3 regions of the Paraburkholderia graminis genome follow, and region 2 is predicted to be linked to each of the others. Evidence: riboswitches for the same ligand, from Rfam matches in the RefSeq annotation. Region 2 holds a riboswitch; each other region holds the start of a gene.
The links. Region 2 has a riboswitch for cobalamin ahead of cobW (cobalamin biosynthesis protein CobW). Riboswitches for the same ligand answer to the same signal wherever they lie in the genome.

Region 1 (6,494 bases), 290 kb from region 2:
AGCTGTTGAACGATGCCGCGGAAAAGCGTTCGACCGGCATTGCCACGGCCGAATCGCTCGCGCTTCAATTGCAGCGCAAGGAAGCGCAATTGAGCGACGCGGCGTTTTGCAGCAACCGCGCGCAATGGCAGGCGAAGATTGTCGAACAGCGCGTGCAGGTCGAGGCGCTGACGAAGCAGCGCGAAGGACGCGAGCGCGAACTCGAGGCCGCGCGTCTGGACGATCCCGCCGCCGAGGCGCAGCGTTATCGCGCGTCTGCGCAGCTTGCGCGTCAGGAGCAGCATGAGCGGCAAGTGCGCATTGCGCATTTGCGCAGCCAGTTGGAGACGGTGGGCGCATCGGGACTCGGCGAGCGGCTCGCCGCGCTCGAGGCAAAGATCGAGCAGGCCACGCGCCGCAAGGACGAATTGAGCTTGCGCGCCGGTGCGTTGAGTCTGCTCGATGAAGTGCTCGTCGCCGAACGCGATGCGGCGGTCGCGCAACTGCGCGCGCCGTTGACCGAGCGCCTCGGCCATTATCTGAAGCGGATTTTCCCGCAATCGACGATTGCGCTCGGCGACGATCTGAGTCCCGCGACGCTCGACCGCTACGGCCGCGCCGATACGCTCGACGCGTTGAGCTTCGGCACGCGCGAACAGCTCGGCATTCTCACGCGGCTCGCGTACGCGGATCTGTTGAAGGCGTCGGGCCGGCCGACGCTGCTCATGCTCGACGATGCCGCCGTGCATACCGACGCCGCTCGCCGCGACGCGATCAAGCGGGCGTTGATCGACGCGGCGTCGCGGCATCAGATACTCGTGTTCACCTGTCACCCCGAGTTGTGGGACGACCTGGGCGTGAGGCAGCGCGCGATCGACGATATCAAGGCGGCGGCGTGACCTTTGCTCTTTCTACTCTACAGGCCGCGCTCATTGATACCAGCGCGGCGTATAGACCCATTGCGCGCCTTTGCTAAAGCGGCGCGTCGTTGACGAGCCGACGATCACCATCGTGCGCATGTCGACATCGGCGGAATGCAGTTCGGCTAGCGTGACCGTGCGCAGCGTGCCGCCCGGTCTGCCGATGTCGCGCCCGAGCACGACCGGCGTATCGGCCGCGCGGTATTCACGCACGATGTCGAGCGCCTTGTCGAGTTGCCACGGACGGGCGCGCGAAATCGGGTTGTAGAACGCCATCACGAGGTCCGCTTGCGCTGCATGCCGCAAGCGTTTTTCGATGATGCTCCACGGCTTCAGATTGTCCGACAGCGACAGCATGCAGAAGTCGTGGCCGAGCGGCGCACCCGCTTGCGCGGCGGTGGCGAGCGCGGCCGATACGCCCGGCACGATGCTGAGTTCGACGGCGGCCCACGCGTTGTTGTCCGACGCGTCGAGCGCTTCGAGCACGGCCGCGGCCATCGCGAACACGCCGGGGTCGCCGGACGACACCATCACCACCGAGCGTCCCTCGCTCGCGAGTTCGAATGCATGGCGCGCGCGCTGCATTTCCTCGCGGTTGTCGGTCGCGTGCACACGCTGATCGGCGCGCAGCGGGCCGGCCATTTTCACGTAGGTCTCGTAGCCGAGGATGTCGGTGGCTTCGTCGAGCGCGGTGCGCGCGGCGGGCACCATGAGATCGGCGCTGCCGGGGCCAAGGCCGATCACCGTCAGTCGGCCGCGCGCGCGGCCTATCGTGTCGGGATCGATGGCCAAAGGCGATAGGGCGAGCGCGACGCCTTGGGCCTGGTCGTCGTTGAGCGTTTCGTAAGGGATGCGCAATGCGGCGTTTAAGAGCTTGTGTGGCAGCCTCGCCGATGAGCGGTCGTCTGCGGAACGAGGTTCGACAAAACGCAGCGGCACGTTCAGGCTTGCGGCGGCTTCGGCCAACGCCGCGTGCGCCATATCTTCCGACGACGCCACCAACGCCGCGAGCGAAAGCGGAGCAAGCCCGTGCGCCTCAAGTGAAGCGCGCACGCGAGCGACAATCTCCGACGTTTCTCCCAACGCCACCGCCGCAACCACGCTGCGTGGATGAATCACAAGCTCATCCTCGCGCCCATTCCACGCGTGCGGTGTTACGCGAATCGCGAGCCGCGCGGATGCGGAGCGCGGCAGTTGCGCGTCGTCGAGCCACGGCGCGTCGCCTTCGACGCGCGTGCTTTCGCCCGCCAGCAGATCCGACACGAAGCGCTTGCCCTGGCCTGGATCGGCGAGCGCGTAGCCTTCGGGCGGATTCAGCACGCACGTACCGAACCGCAGTTCTCCGCTCGTCGTGATGGCGGGCGACACACCGAGCGCGGCCGCGATGTCGCGCGCCATCACGTTGACGCCGGCAAGGCCGCCGAGCAGCGGCACGACCGCGCTGCCGTCTTCGGCGACGGCCAGCACCGGCGGCTCCGCGCCCTTGTTCGACAAGAGCGGCGCGACGCAGCGAATCACGATGCCGGCCGCGCACAGCGCGATGATCGGCGTGCCGCGCGCGTACAGCTCGCGCAGATGCGCGCCGAGTTCTGTGTAAGCGACATCGGCCTGCACGCGTCCTTGCAGCGCATGCACCTGCGAACCGGCCGTGAGCGCCTGAATGCGCCGCGCCGTGTCCAACGCGCCCACGCCCAGAATGACGATGGCGGGCGGCATCATCCTTGCCATTTTTCCCCCGGCACGACGAGCAGCGAGAAATACGGCGACGCCATCGGATCGACTTCGGCGAGCGGCACGATGCGCTGATTGCCCATCGTCGCGCGCTCGACGTACAACGCGCGATGCGCGAGGCCGAGATCGCCGAGCACGCGCCGCACCTTGTCGAAGTTGCGGCCGAGTTTCATCACAACGGCGGCGTCGGCATCGGCGAGACGGCGGCGCAGTTCGTCTTCGGGCAGCACGCCCGACAGCACCGACAGACTCTGGTTGCGATAGACGAGCGGCGCCCCGAGCACGGCCGCGCCGCCGAGCATCGAGCACACGCCCGGCACGACCTCGCTCTCGTAGCGCGCGGCGAGCCGGTCGTGCAGATACATATACGAGCCGTAGAAAAACGGATCGCCTTCGCAGATCACCGCGACGTCGCGCCCCGCGTCCAGATGTCCGCCGACGATCTGCGCGGCCGTGTCGTAGAAGTCCGCGATGATCGCTTCGTACGAAAGCGGCGGCTCGAGCGCCTCCGTCGTCACGGGATAGACGAGCGGCAGGTGCTGTTGCGCGTCGTGCAAATGCGCCTCGATGATGCTGAACGCGTTGCCCTTCTTGCCCTTCGCGACGAAGTACGCGACCACCGGCGCGGCCTTCAGGAGACGCAGTGCTTTGAGCGTGATGAGTTCGGGATCGCCCGGACCCACGCCGAGTCCGAAGAGACGCCCTGCACGTTGCGGCGCGGCGGTCATTCGACCTCCGTCGCCAGCGCGTTGACCGCGGCGGCGGCCATCGCGCTGCCGCCGCGGCGGCCATGCACGACGACATACGGCACGCCGCGGCTGTCGCCCGCGAGCATGGCTTTCGATTCGGCCGCGCCGACGAAGCCGACCGGAAAGCCGAGAATCAGCGCGGGTTTCGGCGCGCCGGCATCGAGCATGTCGAGCAGATGAAACAGCGCGGTCGGCGCATTGCCGATCACGACGACGCTGCCCGCAAGACGCGGACGCCACAACTCGAGCGCGGCGGCCGAGCGCGTGTTGCCGAGTTCGCGCGCGAGGTCCGGCACCGCTTCGTGCGTGAGCGTGCAGATCACGTCGTTGTTCGCGGGCAGCCGCGCGCGCGTGATGCCTTGCGCGACCATGCCGGCGTCGCAGAGAATCGGCGCACCCTGCGCGAGCGCCAGGCGCCCCTCCGTGCCGGCATTCGGGGAGAACGCGAGATCGCCGATCACGTCGACCATCCCGCACGCGTGGATCACGCGCACCGCGAGCTTTTCGAGGTCGGCGGGGATGCGCGACAGATCGGCTTCGGCGCGGATCGTCGCGAAGGATTGGCGATAGATCTCCTGACCGTCGCGAATGTAATCAAGCATCGGTATCACTCATTTGAGTCGGGCATTCTGGTCGTGCGTCCTGGGCGTGCGTCTGTCCGGCTTGGGCGAGTTGCGCGAGGGTGTCGGCGGCTTGTGCGATCGTCAGTCGGCGCGCGACGCATTCGCCGAAACCCGGCTGTGCGTCGCGTCGGTAAAGATCGTAGAGGCCGGGCGCCGCGGCAAGCAGCGTGAACGGCGCGCAATGCGCGGCGGCGCAGGAGCGCGGGCAGCCGCTCAGGTGCACGTCGACGCCGGCGGGCAGGCGCTTCGCGAGCGCGAGCGCGTCGGCTTTGGTATCCGCGAGACTTTTTGCACAGCCGGTGGAACCGGCGCACGCGATGAGGCGTGAAGCGGGGTCGTCCAGGTCGCACGCGAAGCCGAGCGTTTTTAGCGCGGTAAGCACGGCGGGCACGGCATGTGTGGCGATGTCGGGCAGCAGAACGCTTTGCCACGGCGTGATGCGCAGCGCGCCGTTCGCGTGTTGCCGCGCCAGCGAAGCGAGGCCATGCAGCGCGGTTGCGTCGATGCGGCCGAGCAGCGGTTGACCGCCGACGTGCCACGTTCCCGCGATACGCTGCGCGTGAGCGCCGACGCGCAGCGTGGCATCGGCGGGCGTGCTGCGCTGCCACTCGGCGAGCGCTGCGTCGCGTGCCAACGGGAAATCGACGTAGGTTTGCGCGTGTCGCAGGATCGCGTCGGCGGAATGTTCGGCGAGCAGGTGACGCATGCGGGTCGTGTCGGAGTCGGCGGCGAGATCGAGGAACGTATGCAGCAGCGCCCGCACCAGCGCCGGAACTTGCGACGGCAACACGGCGGCGAGTGCGCCTGCATCAATCGTCGCCGAATTCGTCGCAGCAACCGGTGGACAACCGGCGAGGCCGAACATGAAGCGGATCTCGCCGGAACCATCCTGCGATGCCGCGAGCCACACGTCATGCGGATGATCGAGCCGCGCAAGACGCTCGCCGCCGTCGACGAGCAGTGCGAATTTCGGCGACAGCGCCGCAAAACGTGCGTCGCTTTGCAAGAGCGCGAGCAACGTCGTGCAGAGCGGCCTCGTATCGAAGAGCGCGGAGGGGTCGCGCCCTGCGGTAGGGCTGATCATCACGTTGCGGATGTCGTCGGCGGCTGAAGCGGTGAGAGCGGCGGAAGACCTGGTGTCGGCTTTTTCTTCAGAAGAAATAGAAGCCTCCGCCAAAGGCCCAAGCCCCGCATCCACCAGCGCCGCAATCAACGCCGCTTCCTCGCCGCCACGAACGCCGCGCAGTTGCAGATTCGCGCGGTTCGTCAACTCGATCACGCCCGCCGCGTGCTGCGCGCCCGCATCCGCGATCGCGTGGGCCTGAGCCGCGCTCAACTCGCCGCCCGGCAGCTTGATCCGGCAGATGCCGCCGTCGCGCGCGGCGACGATCCGCAGGAGCCCCGGACACGCCGAGGGCCGCAGCGCGAAAGCCGCGTCAGGCAACACAGTGGAGGAGGGAGAAGCTCGATTCAAGACGGACACCGCGGTTAGCGTCGCGCGACGGCCCGAGCAAGCGATAAAGCGGCTTGGCTGCGGCATCGGTACACCCCGCCCGATGTTGGCTGGCACGAACAGTCTCGCCGGCAGGTCTCCTGGCTCGCAGGTCGTCGTCCGCCGCGGCCTTCCCGGTCGAACCAGTGGCGCTTAGCGCAGGCGGACTCGCTGCATACAGTTGCGGGGGCAGCCGCAGCGGCGATGGTTTCCCCGCTGTGTTCCCTCTTAGGCCCCGAAGGGCACCGGCGGCTGTATTATGCCTTTTTTCGGATAGCACAACGAGGCTGGACGCTTTGACCGGCGTGGCGCAGCGCATTGTTTTGAGAGACATCATGAGGAAGGATGCATGCCGGCGTGGCTGACGGTAGTGGGCATCGGCGACGACGGCTTCGCCGGTTTGGGACGGCCCGCGCGGCGTGCGTTGCTGGAGGCGTCAGCGATTTACGGCGGCGAGCGTCATCTGTCGATGCTGCCGGCGCGGCTCGCCGCGCGCCGCGCCGCGTGGCCGCGTCCGTTCGATCTCGCGCCGTTGCTCGCCGAGCGCGGCCGCTCCGTCTGCGTGCTGGCGAGCGGCGATCCGATGCTGTTCGGCGTCGGCGCGACGCTGGCCAGGCAGTTGCCGGCCGACGAGTTGCGCGTGCTGCCCGCACCTTCGTCGTTGTCGCTGGCCGCCGCCCGGCTTGGCTGGCCGTTGCAGGAGGTGGCCGTCGTGTCGCTGGTCGGCCGGCCGCTGCCGACGCTGAATGCGCATTTGCACGACGGCGCGCGCGTGTTCGTGTTGAGCGCGGACGGCGGCACGCCCGCGGCGCTCGCCGCGCTGCTGAACGCGCGCGGCTTTGGCGCGACGCGCATGACCGTGCTCGAACATCTCGGCGGCGACGCGGAGCGGCGCATCGACGGCCGCGCGGATCAGTGGTCCGCGCGCGACGTTGCCGCGCTGAACCTGATCGCGCTCGAATGCCGCGCGACGGATGGCGCGCCGCGTCTGCCGCTCACT
Region 2 (6,494 bases):
CTTCGGCCGCACGCCGAGCAGCGCTAGCGCCTGCGCGATGTCGTCGCCGCCGGTACGCATGGTCGCGGTGCCCCATACGGAAAGACCGATCGCGCGCGGATAATCGCCGTGTTCCTGCAGATGCCGCTCGATCAATTGCTGAGCCGACTTGAGCCCGAGCGACCAGGCGGCTTGCGTGGGAACCGCGCGCGTGTCGACCGAATAGAAGTTGCGCCCTGTGGGAAGCACATCGGGCCGGCCACGCGATGGCGAACCGCTCGGCCCCGGCGGCACGAAACGCCCTTCGAGACCGCGCTTCAGATGCAGCATCTCCTGGGGGCCGCATGCGTCGAGCCGCGGCAGCACGTCGTCGCGCAAACGTTCGAGTACGCGTGATGCTTGCGGCAGGCTGACTTCGGCGAAAGCGTTTGAAGCGTCGCCTTGCTCCTCGCACATTGCTCGAAGCATGTCGGCTGCGAGCAGTTCCAGACGCTCGCGCGTATCGCCGCAATGCCGCCACGGCGCGTCGCTCACGCGTTGCAGAACATCGGAACGCGGACCCGTCCATGCCGCCGACCAATCGACAGACAACGGATCGAAGAACCGATCGATGTTCAGATCGCGCGCCAACGCATCGATCAAACCTGCGTTGCGGCCTTGCCCATCACCGACGGGAAAGCGCCCCAGCGCGAGCAACGTATCGCGCCGTTGCACGCCGTGCGGCGATTGACCGAACGTGTGCAACCCATCGCGAATCTGCGCCTCTTTCAATTCGCAGAGCCACGCATCGACGCGGGTCAGCAGCACATCTTCATCGTCCTCGCCCTTCGGCGCCGACAGGCTCAGCTCTTCATGCAACCTGTGTTCTACGATGGTCGCGAGAATCGTGCGCCGCAACAGCTTCGAGCGGCGCGGATCGACCATCAATGCTTCATAGTATTCGTCGACCTGGCGCTCGAGATCCTGCAGCGGCCCATAGCTTTCCGCGCGCGTGAGCGGCGGCATCAGGTGATCGACGATCACCGCCTGCGCACGGCGTTTCGCCTGGCTGCCCTCGCCCGGATCGTTGACGATGAACGGATACAGATGCGGCATCGGCCCGAGAATCAGATCGGGCCAACAGGTATCGCTCAACGCGACGCTCTTGCCCGGCAGCCATTCCAGGTTGCCATGCTTGCCGACATGCACGATTGCGTCGATGCCGAACTGATGACGCAGCCAGAAATAGAACGCCAGGTACGCATGCGGCGGCACCAGCTCGGCGTCGTGATAGCTCGCGTAATCGCCCTGGTCACGTGAACGCGACGGCTGAATGCCGACGAACACATGACCGCAGCGCCAGCCCGAAATCATGAAACGGCCGCGCCGCACGGTCGGGTCCTGGTCCGGCGAGCCCCAGCGCGCATTCAGCGCATCGCGCGTCTGAGCAGGCAGCGCGTTGAAATACGCGAGGTAGTCGCCAAGCGCAAAGCTTTGCAAAGCGGGCCGCAGATCGCGCACGACGGGATCGTTCGTCACGCCTTCGGTCAGCTTCTTCAGCAGCGCGTCGCCGTTTTCTGGCACGTCGGCCACGCGATAACCTTCGTCGCGCAGCATCGACAGAATGCCGACCACCGACGCCGGCGTGTCGAGCCCGACGCCATTGCCGATGCGTCCCTCGCTCATCGGATAGTTGGCGAGAATCAGCGCGAGCTTCTTTTCGGCGTTATCGAGCGAACGCAGCCGGCACCAGCGGCGGCTCAGTTCAGCGAGAAAACGCACGCGCTCGAGATCCGGCTGATAGCGGACCACGTCGACTTCCGTATGCGGACAACGATAGGCGAGTCCCTTGAAACTGATCGCGCGCGTGATGATGCGGCCGTCCACTTCCGGCAGCGCGATATGCATCGCGATGTCGCGCGAATTGAGGCCCTGGTTGTCCTTCACCCAGTCGTCGCGATTGCCGCCGCTCAGGATTACTTGCAGCACCGGCGCATCGCCTGCGAGCGCGAGCGGCTCCGGATCGTCGATCGCAGACGCGGCGAACGCAGTGGTGTTGAGCACGAGTGCGGCGTCATGTTGCGCGCACAACGACTGCACGACTTCGCGGCTCATCGCATCTTTCAGCGACGTGATCGCAATCGGCAGCGGGTTCATGCCTTCTGATTCGAGCGCGTCGATCAGCGCGTCGAACACCGCGGTATTGGCCGCCTGAAGATGCGCCTTGTAGAACAGAATCGCGGCAACAGGCGCGGCATGCTGCCAGCGCGCCTGCCAGTCGGCGATAGTCGGCGTATCGCATGCGGGATGGTAGAGCGACGCGGCTGGCAACGCGCGCGGCGGCGCCGGTTCGCGGCCCCACCCAAGCGCGCGATGCGCGATGCAGCGCAGGAACGCCTCGGCGTTCTGCGGCCCGCCTTCGCGCAGATAGCGCCACAGTTGATGGCATAACGCTGCATCGGCGGTACTGCGTGCGAGCAGGTTCGGATCTTCCTGGAGATCGCCGGAAAACATCGCGAGCGTCTGCTGTTTGCGCTCCGCAAGCGCGACCACCTGCTCGATGCCGTACGGCCAATACGCCTCGCCGCCAAGATGATCGACCACGACCACGCGCGCATGTTGCAACACGTCTTCGACGTAAAAGTCCACGGAGGCAGGCTGCCGCAGATACGTGACATTCGCGAGGCGCACGCTCGGAAAGCCGTCGCCGAGACGGGGAAACACGCTCGCGAGCAACGACAGCGTCGTATCCGCGGAACTCAGAATGACGATGTCCGCGGGCCGCTGATCGATGCGGATCACGCCTTGCGTATCGTCGACGAAACCGCCCGGCGTGGTGCGCAGCAGATGCATGTGTCTATACCGGCTTACGTCTGTTGCGCGGCGACAGCGGCTGCGACGCCGAGCGCGGCGTCGAACGCGCGTTGCAGCGCAGCCTGGTCGAGGTCTTCACCGATCAGCACGAAGCGGCTTTCGGCGCCTTCGCCTAGTTCTTCCAGTTCACCTGGCTGCCAGCGTCGATCGAAATAACTATCGAAGCGCCGGCCCACGCCTTGAACGACGAGCCGCATCGGCGCGCCCGGCAACGCCGCGAAACCCTTCACGCGATAAATCGTGTTGTTCCCCACGAGTCCTTGCAGCGCGGCGATCACCGCTTCACGCGACTGCGCCTTTGCATTCACGACCACCGAATCGAACTCATCGTGATGATGATCGGCGTCGTCGGCCGAACCGTGATGGTCGTGGCGCAAGTGAATGGTTTCCTCCGACGCCGCTTCGAGCCCGAACAACGCGTGCAGATCGAGCTCGCCCCTATGGGCGCGCACGATCTTCACCTGCGGCGGAATTTCGGCGCGAATCACGGCTTCGACCGCGTTCTGGCCTGCTTCGTCGAGCAGATCGGTCTTGTTCAGAATCACCAGATCCGCAGCCGACAATTGATCCTCGAACAATTCGTGCAGCGGCGACTCGTGGTCGAGATTCGGATCGGCCTTGCGTTGCGCGTCGACGGCAAGCGGATTTTCAGCGAATTGGCCGCTTGCCGCAGCGGGTCCATCGACGACGGTAATCACCGCATCCACCGTGAAACTGTTCTTGATCTGCGGCCAGTTGAACGCCTGCACGAGCGGCTTCGGCAACGCGAGCCCCGACGTTTCGATCAGCACATGGTCGATCTGCTCGCGGCGCTCGACGAGCTTTTCCATCACCGGAAAGAACTCTTCCTGGACCGTGCAGCACAGGCAACCGTTCGCCAGTTCATACAATTGGCCTTCGGTCTCGACGCCGTTTTCATCGCAACCAATGCCGCAACCTTTGAGGATTTCGCCGTCTATGCCGAGCTCGCCGAACTCGTTGACGATCACCGCAATGCGCTTGCCGCCCGCATTCCGAAGAATGTGCCGCAGCAACGTCGTCTTGCCGCTGCCGAGAAAGCCCGTGACGATGGTGACGGGAATCTTGCGCATCTGAACTTGCATGGTGAGTCCATCCGTGAGAGTTGCATCTGCTGGCCGGCCGAATCACGCGCTTTGCGCATGACGTCGCATCGCAAAACGCGGGAACGCACGACGGCCTTGCCGCTACACCAGGGAAACGCAGAATACGGGTATGAGGTCATGAGCGCAGCGCCGCTTCCCCGCGGCGTTCGCCCTTCGTGTTCCGGCCGGTATCCGGGCTGGCGAAAGCGCCGCTTCCCCTTCCCGGACGAGTGATTTCTCGCCCAGTGGTGATATGCCGACGCGGCCTTGCGCGTGGACATCGAAGCCGGCTCCGCGGCGCCATGCAAACCGCCATGACGTCGCTTTTCGCTTACCGTTGCGGGGGCAGCACAGGTTGACCCGATCCATGCGAGGCGGGCGCCCTGTTTCCCGTTTAACTGCATGCGCACGAGCGCGCACACGAGCACCAGAAGTGCGTGCGAGTGTAGGCCGCGCGCCTTGCGCCGTCAAGAAAACGCAAGCCCGGCGCGCTTATCGGACGGGCTTGCCGTGTGCTATCGTATGCGCGCGTCTGGTGCCCGCACATGCGCTCGCGTGTGCAGTTAAACGGGAAACAGGCAGCGCGCTTGCGCTCAACCTGTGCTGTCCCCGCAACGGTAAGCGACCGGCGGCGCGATTATTTTTTGCGCCGCACATGCGTTTTCAGTGCCACTGTCCAGCACATTCGAATGAATGTGGGCGGGAAGGCAAAGCGCGTGAGGCCGCCAGCCCGGATACCGGCCAGACGCGGAGGCGGCCGTGCGTTCTCGACGTCACGCCGCCGGCCGCCGGAATCCGCGAGGGACGGATGTGAAGGCGCTCAAGCACGACTTAGGGAAGCGGTCTGCAATCCGCGTTTACTGTCGTGCGCGAATGCACAGTTTCAAATGACTTCAATCTCCATCACATTGCGTGTACACCGACGCTGCATGATTGCATGCGCGTCGGCGCGGCGCATGCCGCGATGAAACGCGCATGGCTGATCGGCGCAGGCCCCGGCGACGTCGAACTGATGACGCTGAAGGCAACCCGCGCGCTCGCGCAAGCCGACGTGATACTCGTCGACGATCTGGTGAACCCCGACGTGCTGCAATTTGCGCGCGCCGATGCGTGCATCGTGTATGTCGGCAAGCGCGGCGGTCATCCGTCGACGCCGCAACACGGCATCGTCGAACAAATGCTCGCGCATCTGAACGAAGGGCGCAGCGTCGCGCGACTCAAAGGCGGCGATCCCTTCGTGTTCGGCAGAGGCGGCGAAGAGCAACAGGCGCTGCATGCGGCGGGCGTCGACGTCGAAATCGTCAGCGGCATCACGGCCGGCATTGCGGCGCCGGCGGCCATCGGCATTCCGGTCACGCACCGCGATCATGCGCAAGGCGTGGTGTTCGTGACCGGCCACGGCGCGGGCACGAGCGAGCCGGATTGGGCCGCGCTCGCCGCCACGCGCATGACGCTCGTGATCTATATGGGCATGCGGCGGCTGAACGACATCGTCGGCGCGTTGCTGGCAGCGGGCATGTCGGCACAGACTCCGTGTGCCGCGATCGAATCCGCAACGCGCCCCGAGCAGCGGCATGCGCTCGCGACACTCGGTGATTTCGCCGATGCCGTCGCGCGCGCGGGACTCGGCTCGCCCGCGATCGTGGTGATCGGCGGCGTGGCGTCGCTGGCGAAGGATGTCCGATGAAAACGCTTAGCGTGGGCATCGGTTGCCGCTTGCAGACGTCGGCGGAAGAAATCGAAAACGCTGTGCGCGCAGCGCTCGGCTCGCATTCATTCGAAGACATCGCGGCCGTCGCCTCGATCGAAACCAAAGCGCAAGAACCCGGCTTGCTCGCGTTCTGCTCGCGCCACGGGTTACCGCTGAAGCTGTTCACTCGCGAGCAGATTGCCGCGCTGCATGTCGCCGAGCCGTCGGCGGCGGCGCGCGAGCATCTCGGCGTCGACGGCGTCTGCGAACCTTGTGCGTTGCTCGGCGCGTCGATCCACGCTGCTGCTCACACGCCCTATCTCGTCGCTCGCAAAACCGTTCACGCGGGCGTCACTGTGGCGATTGCATCGACCGAACACGCGCTGCCGCGCAGCGCCACCTTCACTGACCAGGACCTTCCATGAAGACCGATCCCGAATCGCATCAACGCATGACCGAACGCCGGCGCGAAGGCCACGAAAAGAAACAGGCCAACGCGACCGTCGAAAAGGGTCTGCTGATCGTCAACACCGGCACCGGCAAAGGCAAGACGACCGCTGCATTCGGCATGGCCGTGCGCGTGCTCGGCCACGGCATGCGTCTTGGCGTCGTGCAGTTCATCAAGGGCGCGCTGCATACGTCGGAGCGCGACTTTCTCGGCGCGATTGCCAACTGCGATTTCGTCACGATGGGCGACGGCTACACCTGGAACACGCAGAACCGCGACGCCGACATCGCGACCGCGCGCAAGGGCTGGGACGAAGCGCGCCGGATGATCGAAAGCGGCGACTATCAGATGGTGATCCTCGACGAGCTGAACACCGTGCTCAAGTACGAGTACCTGCCGCTCGACGAAGTGCTGTCCGTCA
Region 3 (6,494 bases), on a different replicon from region 2:
TGCGTGATGTTCTTCGAACGACGGTTGTATGGCATGGGGAACTCCAGTCTGTTTGTTTTGCTGGTCGGTCCAGTGTAGTTCGGACGCGTCGGGCAAGAATGCAATTTTGCGAGATGCGTGTCCAATATATTATTAGCGGCTTATTAGGTCGTAAAATGTCTTAATCATGCTGCCCGCCGTTCCCGACCTGCGTCAATTGCGCTATTTCGTGACCGTGGCCGAAGAAAAGCACTTCGGCCGCGCCGCCGCGCGCCTGTCGATGACGCAGCCGCCGTTGTCGCAGGCAATTCGCGCGCTCGAGGAGACGCTCGGCGTCGAGCTGTTCGCGCGCACCAAGCGCTCGGTGGAGCTGACGCGCGTCGGCGCCGATCTGTTGCCCGAAGTTCAGCGTCTGCTGGCGGGCGCCGAAGGATTGCGGCCGCTTGCGCAAAGTCTTGCGCGTGGCGAGGCGGGCGAGCTCTCGCTGGCGTTCGTATCGACGGCGGATTACGGTTTGCTGCCGCGGCTCTTGCGCGAGTTCGGCGCGCGTTATCCGCGCGTGCGGCTCGAACTGACCGAAGCCACGAGCGACGTGCAGGTGGATGAACTCGTGGCCGGCCGCATCGACGCCGGCCTCGTGATCGCGCCGCTGCCGTCGCGTCATGCGATGCAGCTTTCGTGGCTGCCGATCGAGCGCGAGCCGCTCGTCATCGCGATGTCGACGGAGATGGCGGCGCGGGTCGCGCATGGTGGGGCGCATGCCGCGGCGGCCACGGATAGCGCCGGCGAGCCGCACGCCGAATGGCTCGACGCGCCGGTCAGTCTGCGCGAGGTCGCCGACGCGCCGCTCGTCATCTTCCCAAGACGTTTGGCGCCGGGCTTTTATGACATCATTATGGATTGCTACGGCGTCGCGGGGCTCGTGCCGCGCATCGGCCAGGAGGCGATACAGATGCAGACCATCGTCAGCCTCGTGTCGGCCGGCATGGGTGTCGCACTGGTGCCGCAATCGCTGCGTAACCTGCGCCGCACCGGCGTCGTGTACCGGCCGTTGCGCGAGTCCGTGCCCGCCATCGAGACAGGCCTCGTCTGGCGCAGCGCCGAGGTGAGTCCGGTGCTCGCGGGCTTTATCGACATCGCGCGGGCGCATGCGGCCGCTGCCGATATGCAGCCAGCCACGTCACGCGTCTAGCGCCACGGCGGCGAACGCATTGCGCGCAAAGCCGTCCAATGCAGACGGCGCGCGAGCCGTCCGTCATCCCTACCAACCCGCTTCTGAACCCGAACTGCCCATAACAACACGATGCTCATTCACCCGAACTTCGACCCCGTCGCCATTCACCTGGGGCCGCTTGCCGTGCGCTGGTATGGACTGATGTACCTTGTCGCGTTCATCGCGGCGATCGTCGTCGGCCGGCTGCGGCTGCGCTTGCCGTACGTCGCCGCGCAAGGCTGGACGCCGAAAGACATCGACGACATGCTGTTTTACGGCGTGCTCGGCACGATTCTCGGCGGCCGGCTCGGCTACGTGCTGTTCTACAAGGCGAGCTTTTACCTCGCGCATCCGCTCGACATCTTCAAGGTGTGGGAAGGCGGCATGTCGTTTCACGGCGGCTTTCTCGGCGTGACGTTCGCGATGGTGCTGTTCGCGTATCAGCGCAAACGCTCGTGGCTGCAGGTCACCGACTTCGTTGCGCCGATGGTGCCGACCGGGCTCGCCGCGGGGCGGCTCGGCAACTTCATCAACGGCGAGTTGTGGGGGCGCGTGACCGACCCGTCCGCGCCGTGGGCGATGCTCTTTCCCGGCGCCGCGCCCGACGACGCCGCGTGGCTCGCCGCGCATCCGCAACTCGCCGCGCAATGGCATCTGAACGAAGTGTTCGCGCAATATCACATGCTGCCGCGTCATCCGTCGGAGCTGTACGAGATCGCGCTCGAAGGCATCGCGCTCTTCTTCGTCATGTTCTTCTTTTCGCGCAAGCCGAAGCCGATGGGCGCGATTTCCGCCGTGTTCCTGATCGGCTATGGCCTCGCGCGCTTCACGGTGGAATTCGCACGCGAGCCCGACGACTTCCTCGGTCTTCTCGCGATGGGTCTCTCGATGGGCCAATGGCTTTCGCTGCCGATGATTCTCGCGGGCATCGCGATGCTGGTATGGTCGTATCGGCGCGGCCGCAGCGAAGCGGCTCACGCGTTGCCGTAACGCGTGGCGCGCGTTTTCTTTTGCGCGCGATGGACAGCAAAACGCCACGGGATGCAGTGCATGCCCGTGGCGTTTTTGTTTGGCCGAACGTCTGGCGAACTGCCAGTGCCTTACTTCATCTGCACCGAGCCCGACACATTCACCGTCACCGTCGACGTGCCGCCTTCTATCGGCACCGGCGCAGCCATTTTCGCGTCCGCGCCCATCGCGCGCGCGCTCATCATCATGACCGGCCGCGGCATCGAGCCGTTGTGCCCGACGTTGACCTCGCGGATCGAATAGCCGCTGTAGCCGAACGCCTGCGCGGACGATGCCGCCTGCTCGCGGAACGACTTGATCGCCTCGCCGGTGAGCTTCTGTTCGGCCACGCGCTGCGCCGCGGGCGAGAGCGAGAACTGCACGTTGCCGACCTGCATGATGGAAGCCATTTGCCCCGCGAGCTTCGACGCCGCGGTGAAGTCGTGCGACTCGAGCACGATCTCCGTGCGGCCGCGCCATGCGGAGATGCGCCCGTCACGATCGGTCGACGGATAAATCGAGAACGAACCGGTGCGCGCGGTCACGCCGCTCACACCCTTTGCTTTTTGCAACGCGGAATCGGCACGCTGATTCAGCGTTGACGTGAGCGCCGACGGATCGCTCGCTTCCTGCTCGTAAAAGAGCGTGATGTCGACCACGTCTTGCGGTACGTCCGCGCTCGCTTGCGCATTCAGCGACAGCACGCCGGCCGGTTGATAGGGCACGACGCTCTGCGCGCGCGCAACGGCGGGCGTGAGCGCGAGTGCAGCGGGCGCCGCGCAGACCAGCGCGAAAGCGAGTGCACGTGCGGTGTGTTTCGTCATTATTGGACTCCATGCTTGAACAGGGTTGCGCGCGACGAGGCGAGCGCGACGCAACGGCACGACACTTGCCGAAGCCGTTTGCGAGTCCGTTAGGCGCTCGTAACCTGAGCTTGGTTCCCTAATTTAACCTTGCTTCAACGTTGCTCAGCGTTGCGGCAACGTGGGCCGCGCGACGTCAAACGAGCCGCGTCGTGATGAAGCGCCACTCCGCTTCGGTCACCGGCGTGATCGACAGACGGTTGCCTCTCGCGAGCACGCGCATGTCCTTGAGTTCTTCGTGCTCGCGCAAAGCGGCGAGCGGAATCAACGGAATCTTCTTCTTGAACACGACGTCGACGAGCAGCCAGCGCGGCGTTTCCTGCGACGACTTCGGGTCGTAATACGGGCTCTTGCTGTCGAACTGCGTGGGGTCCGGATAGGCCGTGGACGCAACTTCAGCAAGCCCCGCGATGCCCGGCTCGGGGCAGCTCGAGTGATAGAACAGCACGCCGTCGCCGATCTGCATGCCATCGCGCATGAAGTTGCGAGCCTGATAGTTGCGCACGCCCGTCCACGGCAGCGTGCGGTGCGCGGCGTTGGCGAGATGGTCGATGCTTGCTTCGTCCGGTTCGGACTTCATTAGCCAGTAGCGCATGAATCGAATTGAACGTTAGGGGTTTGAAGAAGCACGGTGCCCAAACAAAAACGGCACCGGACGCAAGTCCGATGCCGTTCCAAATAAGGTCCCCGCCTTAGCCGCTAGGCCGGCATCCTGAACCGGGGGTTCAGAATTGGTCGCAGTTAGCAGCACTTCGGGTACATCAGACAGAGTGACGCGCACGCCCGTGCTACAAATTTCCGCAACCGTGCACATGGCATTGGTTCAAGGAATATATGACCTTGGCGAACCAGGCAGGGAAGCTAAACCGATGAAGCTAAACCGATGACACTCAAACGATTGACTCAAACGTTGGGGACCTGTTCGCCTCGCGCAGTTCGTGCATGCTTCACGAACCTTGCCTGCTTACTTTCCGTTTGAATCCGCAGCCGGTATCAGCACCGACCGCACTGCTTGCAACATGCTACTTGCAACTTACTGCACGCTGTACTGCTCGATGACAGTACCCAGTTGCTCGTTCATTTGATGCATTGTACGCCGGATTTCTTCAGCGGGAAATGCTTCTCCGTGACGCACGCTTGTTTGCAGCTTAAGCAGTTCGGATGCCAGCGACAGCGCAGCCATGACTGCAATGCGATCCGTGCCGCGCACGTTGCTGTTATTGCGGATCTTCGACATTTCGGCGTCGACTCGCGCGACTGCTTCAAGCAGCGCGCCTTCCGTTTCCGGCGAGCAGGCGAGGCGATAGGGCACGCCGAGAATCGATACTTCGATCTGCTTGGTCGTCATGCATTTTCTCCGTGGCGAGTGGCGTCGCTCTCTGTTTCGACCTCGTGCGGAGCGGGCTCGAGCAGATCGAGCTGGTTGTCCGGCTCGTTGTGCGCACGCGCACGCGGCAATTTTTCGAGGATCGCGTTCAGACGCACCTGCGCGTCGTCGATCTTGGCCGACAGCGCGTCGCGCTCCGCTTGCAGTGCGTCGCGTTCCTCGCGCAGCAGCGCAAGTTCCGTGCGCGTAGCTTCGGCTTCGGCGCGCGACTGCGCGAGTTGCTCTTCGAGCGCGAGGCGCGCTTCATTGTGGCGCTGGCTGATCGCGATCAGCTTGCCGATATTCTGTGAAAGTGTTTCGAGTTCGGTGAGCATGTGCTGCGTCCTCTAAAGACATCGCATTTTAGCGCGGAATGTCGCACGTTCCGACATTTGTCTCGTTTCGAGACGTAACAACCCCGCTTTTTGCAGCCTTTTTTCGACTGAAGAAGAGAAACTACGCGCGTGCCGGAGATCGCGTCGGACAATAGCTCGACCCTGTCCGAATGAATCGCTCTCGCGGCCCGCGTTCTTGACTGACTCAGAGGGCGCTCATACACTGGCCGCACTCTGGTGCCCGCGCGCATTTCATTGTGCGCGCAGTTAAACGGGAAGCAGGCCGCGCCGTTCTACCCGAACGCGCCAACCTGCGCTGCCCCCGCAACGGTAAGCGACCGCATTTCGCGTGCATTGCAGTTCGTCGCATTCGCTGCAGTTCATTGCTGCTCATCGCAGTTCAGTGCTGCGGTACGAATCGTATTTCGAACAGCAGTTCGCGCTTTTGCAGTTCGATCCCCATCGCGTGTTCCGGTTCAACTCGCGAGTGTGCCACTGCGCGTCACGCGTGGGAAGGCGGGATCGAAAGTCGTTAGCCCGGATACCGGCCAGAGGGAGGGGCGCGCGGCGCGAATTGTCAAAAGCGCACGCGCCTCGTTACGCGACGGCCTGCGGGGAAGCGGGCCGCGCACGCCATCCACGGGAAATCTCACTTCATGCTGTCCCCCATCGCCCGCGCGGTGCTGCTCGCTTTTGCCGGGCTGCCCCATCTCGCGCATGCGCAGGCCGCCGCGCCTGCAAACGCCGACGCTTCGTCCACTGCTGCGTCCACTGCATCGTCCACTGTTTTATCGCCCGTCGTGGTGACCGCCGAGCGCGGACCGCAAGCGCTTGCCGATACGATCCCGCAGACGTCGCTATTCGATCAGCAGGACCTGGCCGACACCACCGCAACGGATCTGCCCGGCCTGCTGCAACTCGCGCCCGGCGCGCAAATCTCGCGTACAGGCGGGCCCGGTTCGACGGCGAGCCTTTATTTGCGCGGCGCGTCGTCGACGCAATCGCTGATTCTCATCGACGGCGTGCGCGTCGATTCCGTGAGTCTCGGCACCGCGCAAATCGCGCAGATTCCGCTCGATCAGATCGATCACGTCGAAGTCGTGAACGGCAACGTGTCCGCGTTATATGGCTCGGGCGCGATCGGCGGCGTGGTACAGGTGTTCACGAAAGACGGCGGCGCGCATCCGCCGCGTTTCAATTTCTCCCTGGGCTACGGCAGCTATCACACGCAGACGCAGCAGGTCGGCGCGAACGGCGCATTGGATAAAGACGGCCGCACGACCTTCAGCATTTCGCTCGCGCGCTCGAAAGACGACGGCTTTTCAGCGCTCAATCCAAGCGAGGCGCCCAACGCGAATCCGAACGCGAACGGCTATCTGAACGAGAGCATTTCGGCGTCGCTGCGCCACAAGTTCAACGACCAATGGGACGCGGGCGTCCGCTATCTGCAGTCGAACGGCAACAACAGCTACGACAACGCGTACGGCGCGCCGACCGATCTGAACAACCTCTACACGAAAGTGCGGCAGGTGTCCGCGTTCGCCAACGGCAAGCTGACCGACTGGTGGACCACGCACTTCATCGTGTCCGAAGGCGACGACCGCAGCGTATCGAAGACCAACGGCCTCTACAACGGACGCTTCGATACCGACAACCGGCAATACACGTGGCAGAACGATTTCGCGCTGGCCGCGCAGCAAAAACTGCGCGTGGGCTACGAGCATCTCGAT

Region 1: it holds a riboswitch for cobalamin, as region 2 does, so the genes downstream of both, cobG (precorrin-3B synthase) here and cobW (cobalamin biosynthesis protein CobW) in region 2, are expected to answer to the same signal.
Region 3: it holds a riboswitch for cobalamin, as region 2 does, so the genes downstream of both, CUJ91_RS03935 (TonB-dependent receptor domain-containing protein) here and cobW (cobalamin biosynthesis protein CobW) in region 2, are expected to answer to the same signal.

Annotation. Positions count from the first base shown of each region.
Region 1 is NZ_CP024935.1:1,075,775-1,082,268, forward strand. It holds gene CUJ91_RS23020 (AAA family ATPase) at 1-878, shown strand, start outside; gene cobJ (precorrin-3B C(17)-methyltransferase) at 909-2,618, opposite strand; gene CUJ91_RS23030 (precorrin-2 C(20)-methyltransferase) at 2,615-3,358, opposite strand; gene CUJ91_RS23035 (precorrin-8X methylmutase) at 3,355-3,981, opposite strand; gene cobG (precorrin-3B synthase) at 3,974-5,485, opposite strand; cobalamin riboswitch at 5,569-5,759, opposite strand; gene cbiE (precorrin-6y C5,15-methyltransferase (decarboxylating) subunit CbiE) at 5,844-6,494, shown strand, end outside.
Region 2 is NZ_CP024935.1:1,367,956-1,374,449, forward strand. It holds gene cobN (cobaltochelatase subunit CobN) at 1-2,811, opposite strand, end outside; gene cobW (cobalamin biosynthesis protein CobW) at 2,826-3,935, opposite strand; cobalamin riboswitch at 4,102-4,382, opposite strand; cobalamin riboswitch at 4,452-4,695, shown strand; gene cobA (uroporphyrinogen-III C-methyltransferase) at 4,900-5,622, shown strand; gene CUJ91_RS24300 (cobalamin biosynthesis protein) at 5,619-6,050, shown strand; gene cobO (cob(I)yrinic acid a,c-diamide adenosyltransferase) at 6,047-6,494, shown strand, end outside.
Region 3 is NZ_CP024934.1:886,295-892,788, forward strand. It holds gene ilvD (dihydroxy-acid dehydratase) at 1-35, opposite strand, end outside; gene CUJ91_RS03900 (LysR family transcriptional regulator) at 167-1,171, shown strand; gene lgt (prolipoprotein diacylglyceryl transferase) at 1,283-2,182, shown strand; gene CUJ91_RS03910 (SIMPL domain-containing protein) at 2,293-3,024, opposite strand; gene CUJ91_RS03915 (EVE domain-containing protein) at 3,200-3,658, opposite strand; RNA gene ssrS (6S RNA) at 3,744-3,925, opposite strand; gene CUJ91_RS03925 (cell division protein ZapA) at 4,097-4,411, opposite strand; gene CUJ91_RS03930 (hypothetical protein) at 4,408-4,764, opposite strand; cobalamin riboswitch at 4,983-5,331, shown strand; gene CUJ91_RS03935 (TonB-dependent receptor domain-containing protein) at 5,421-6,494, shown strand, end outside.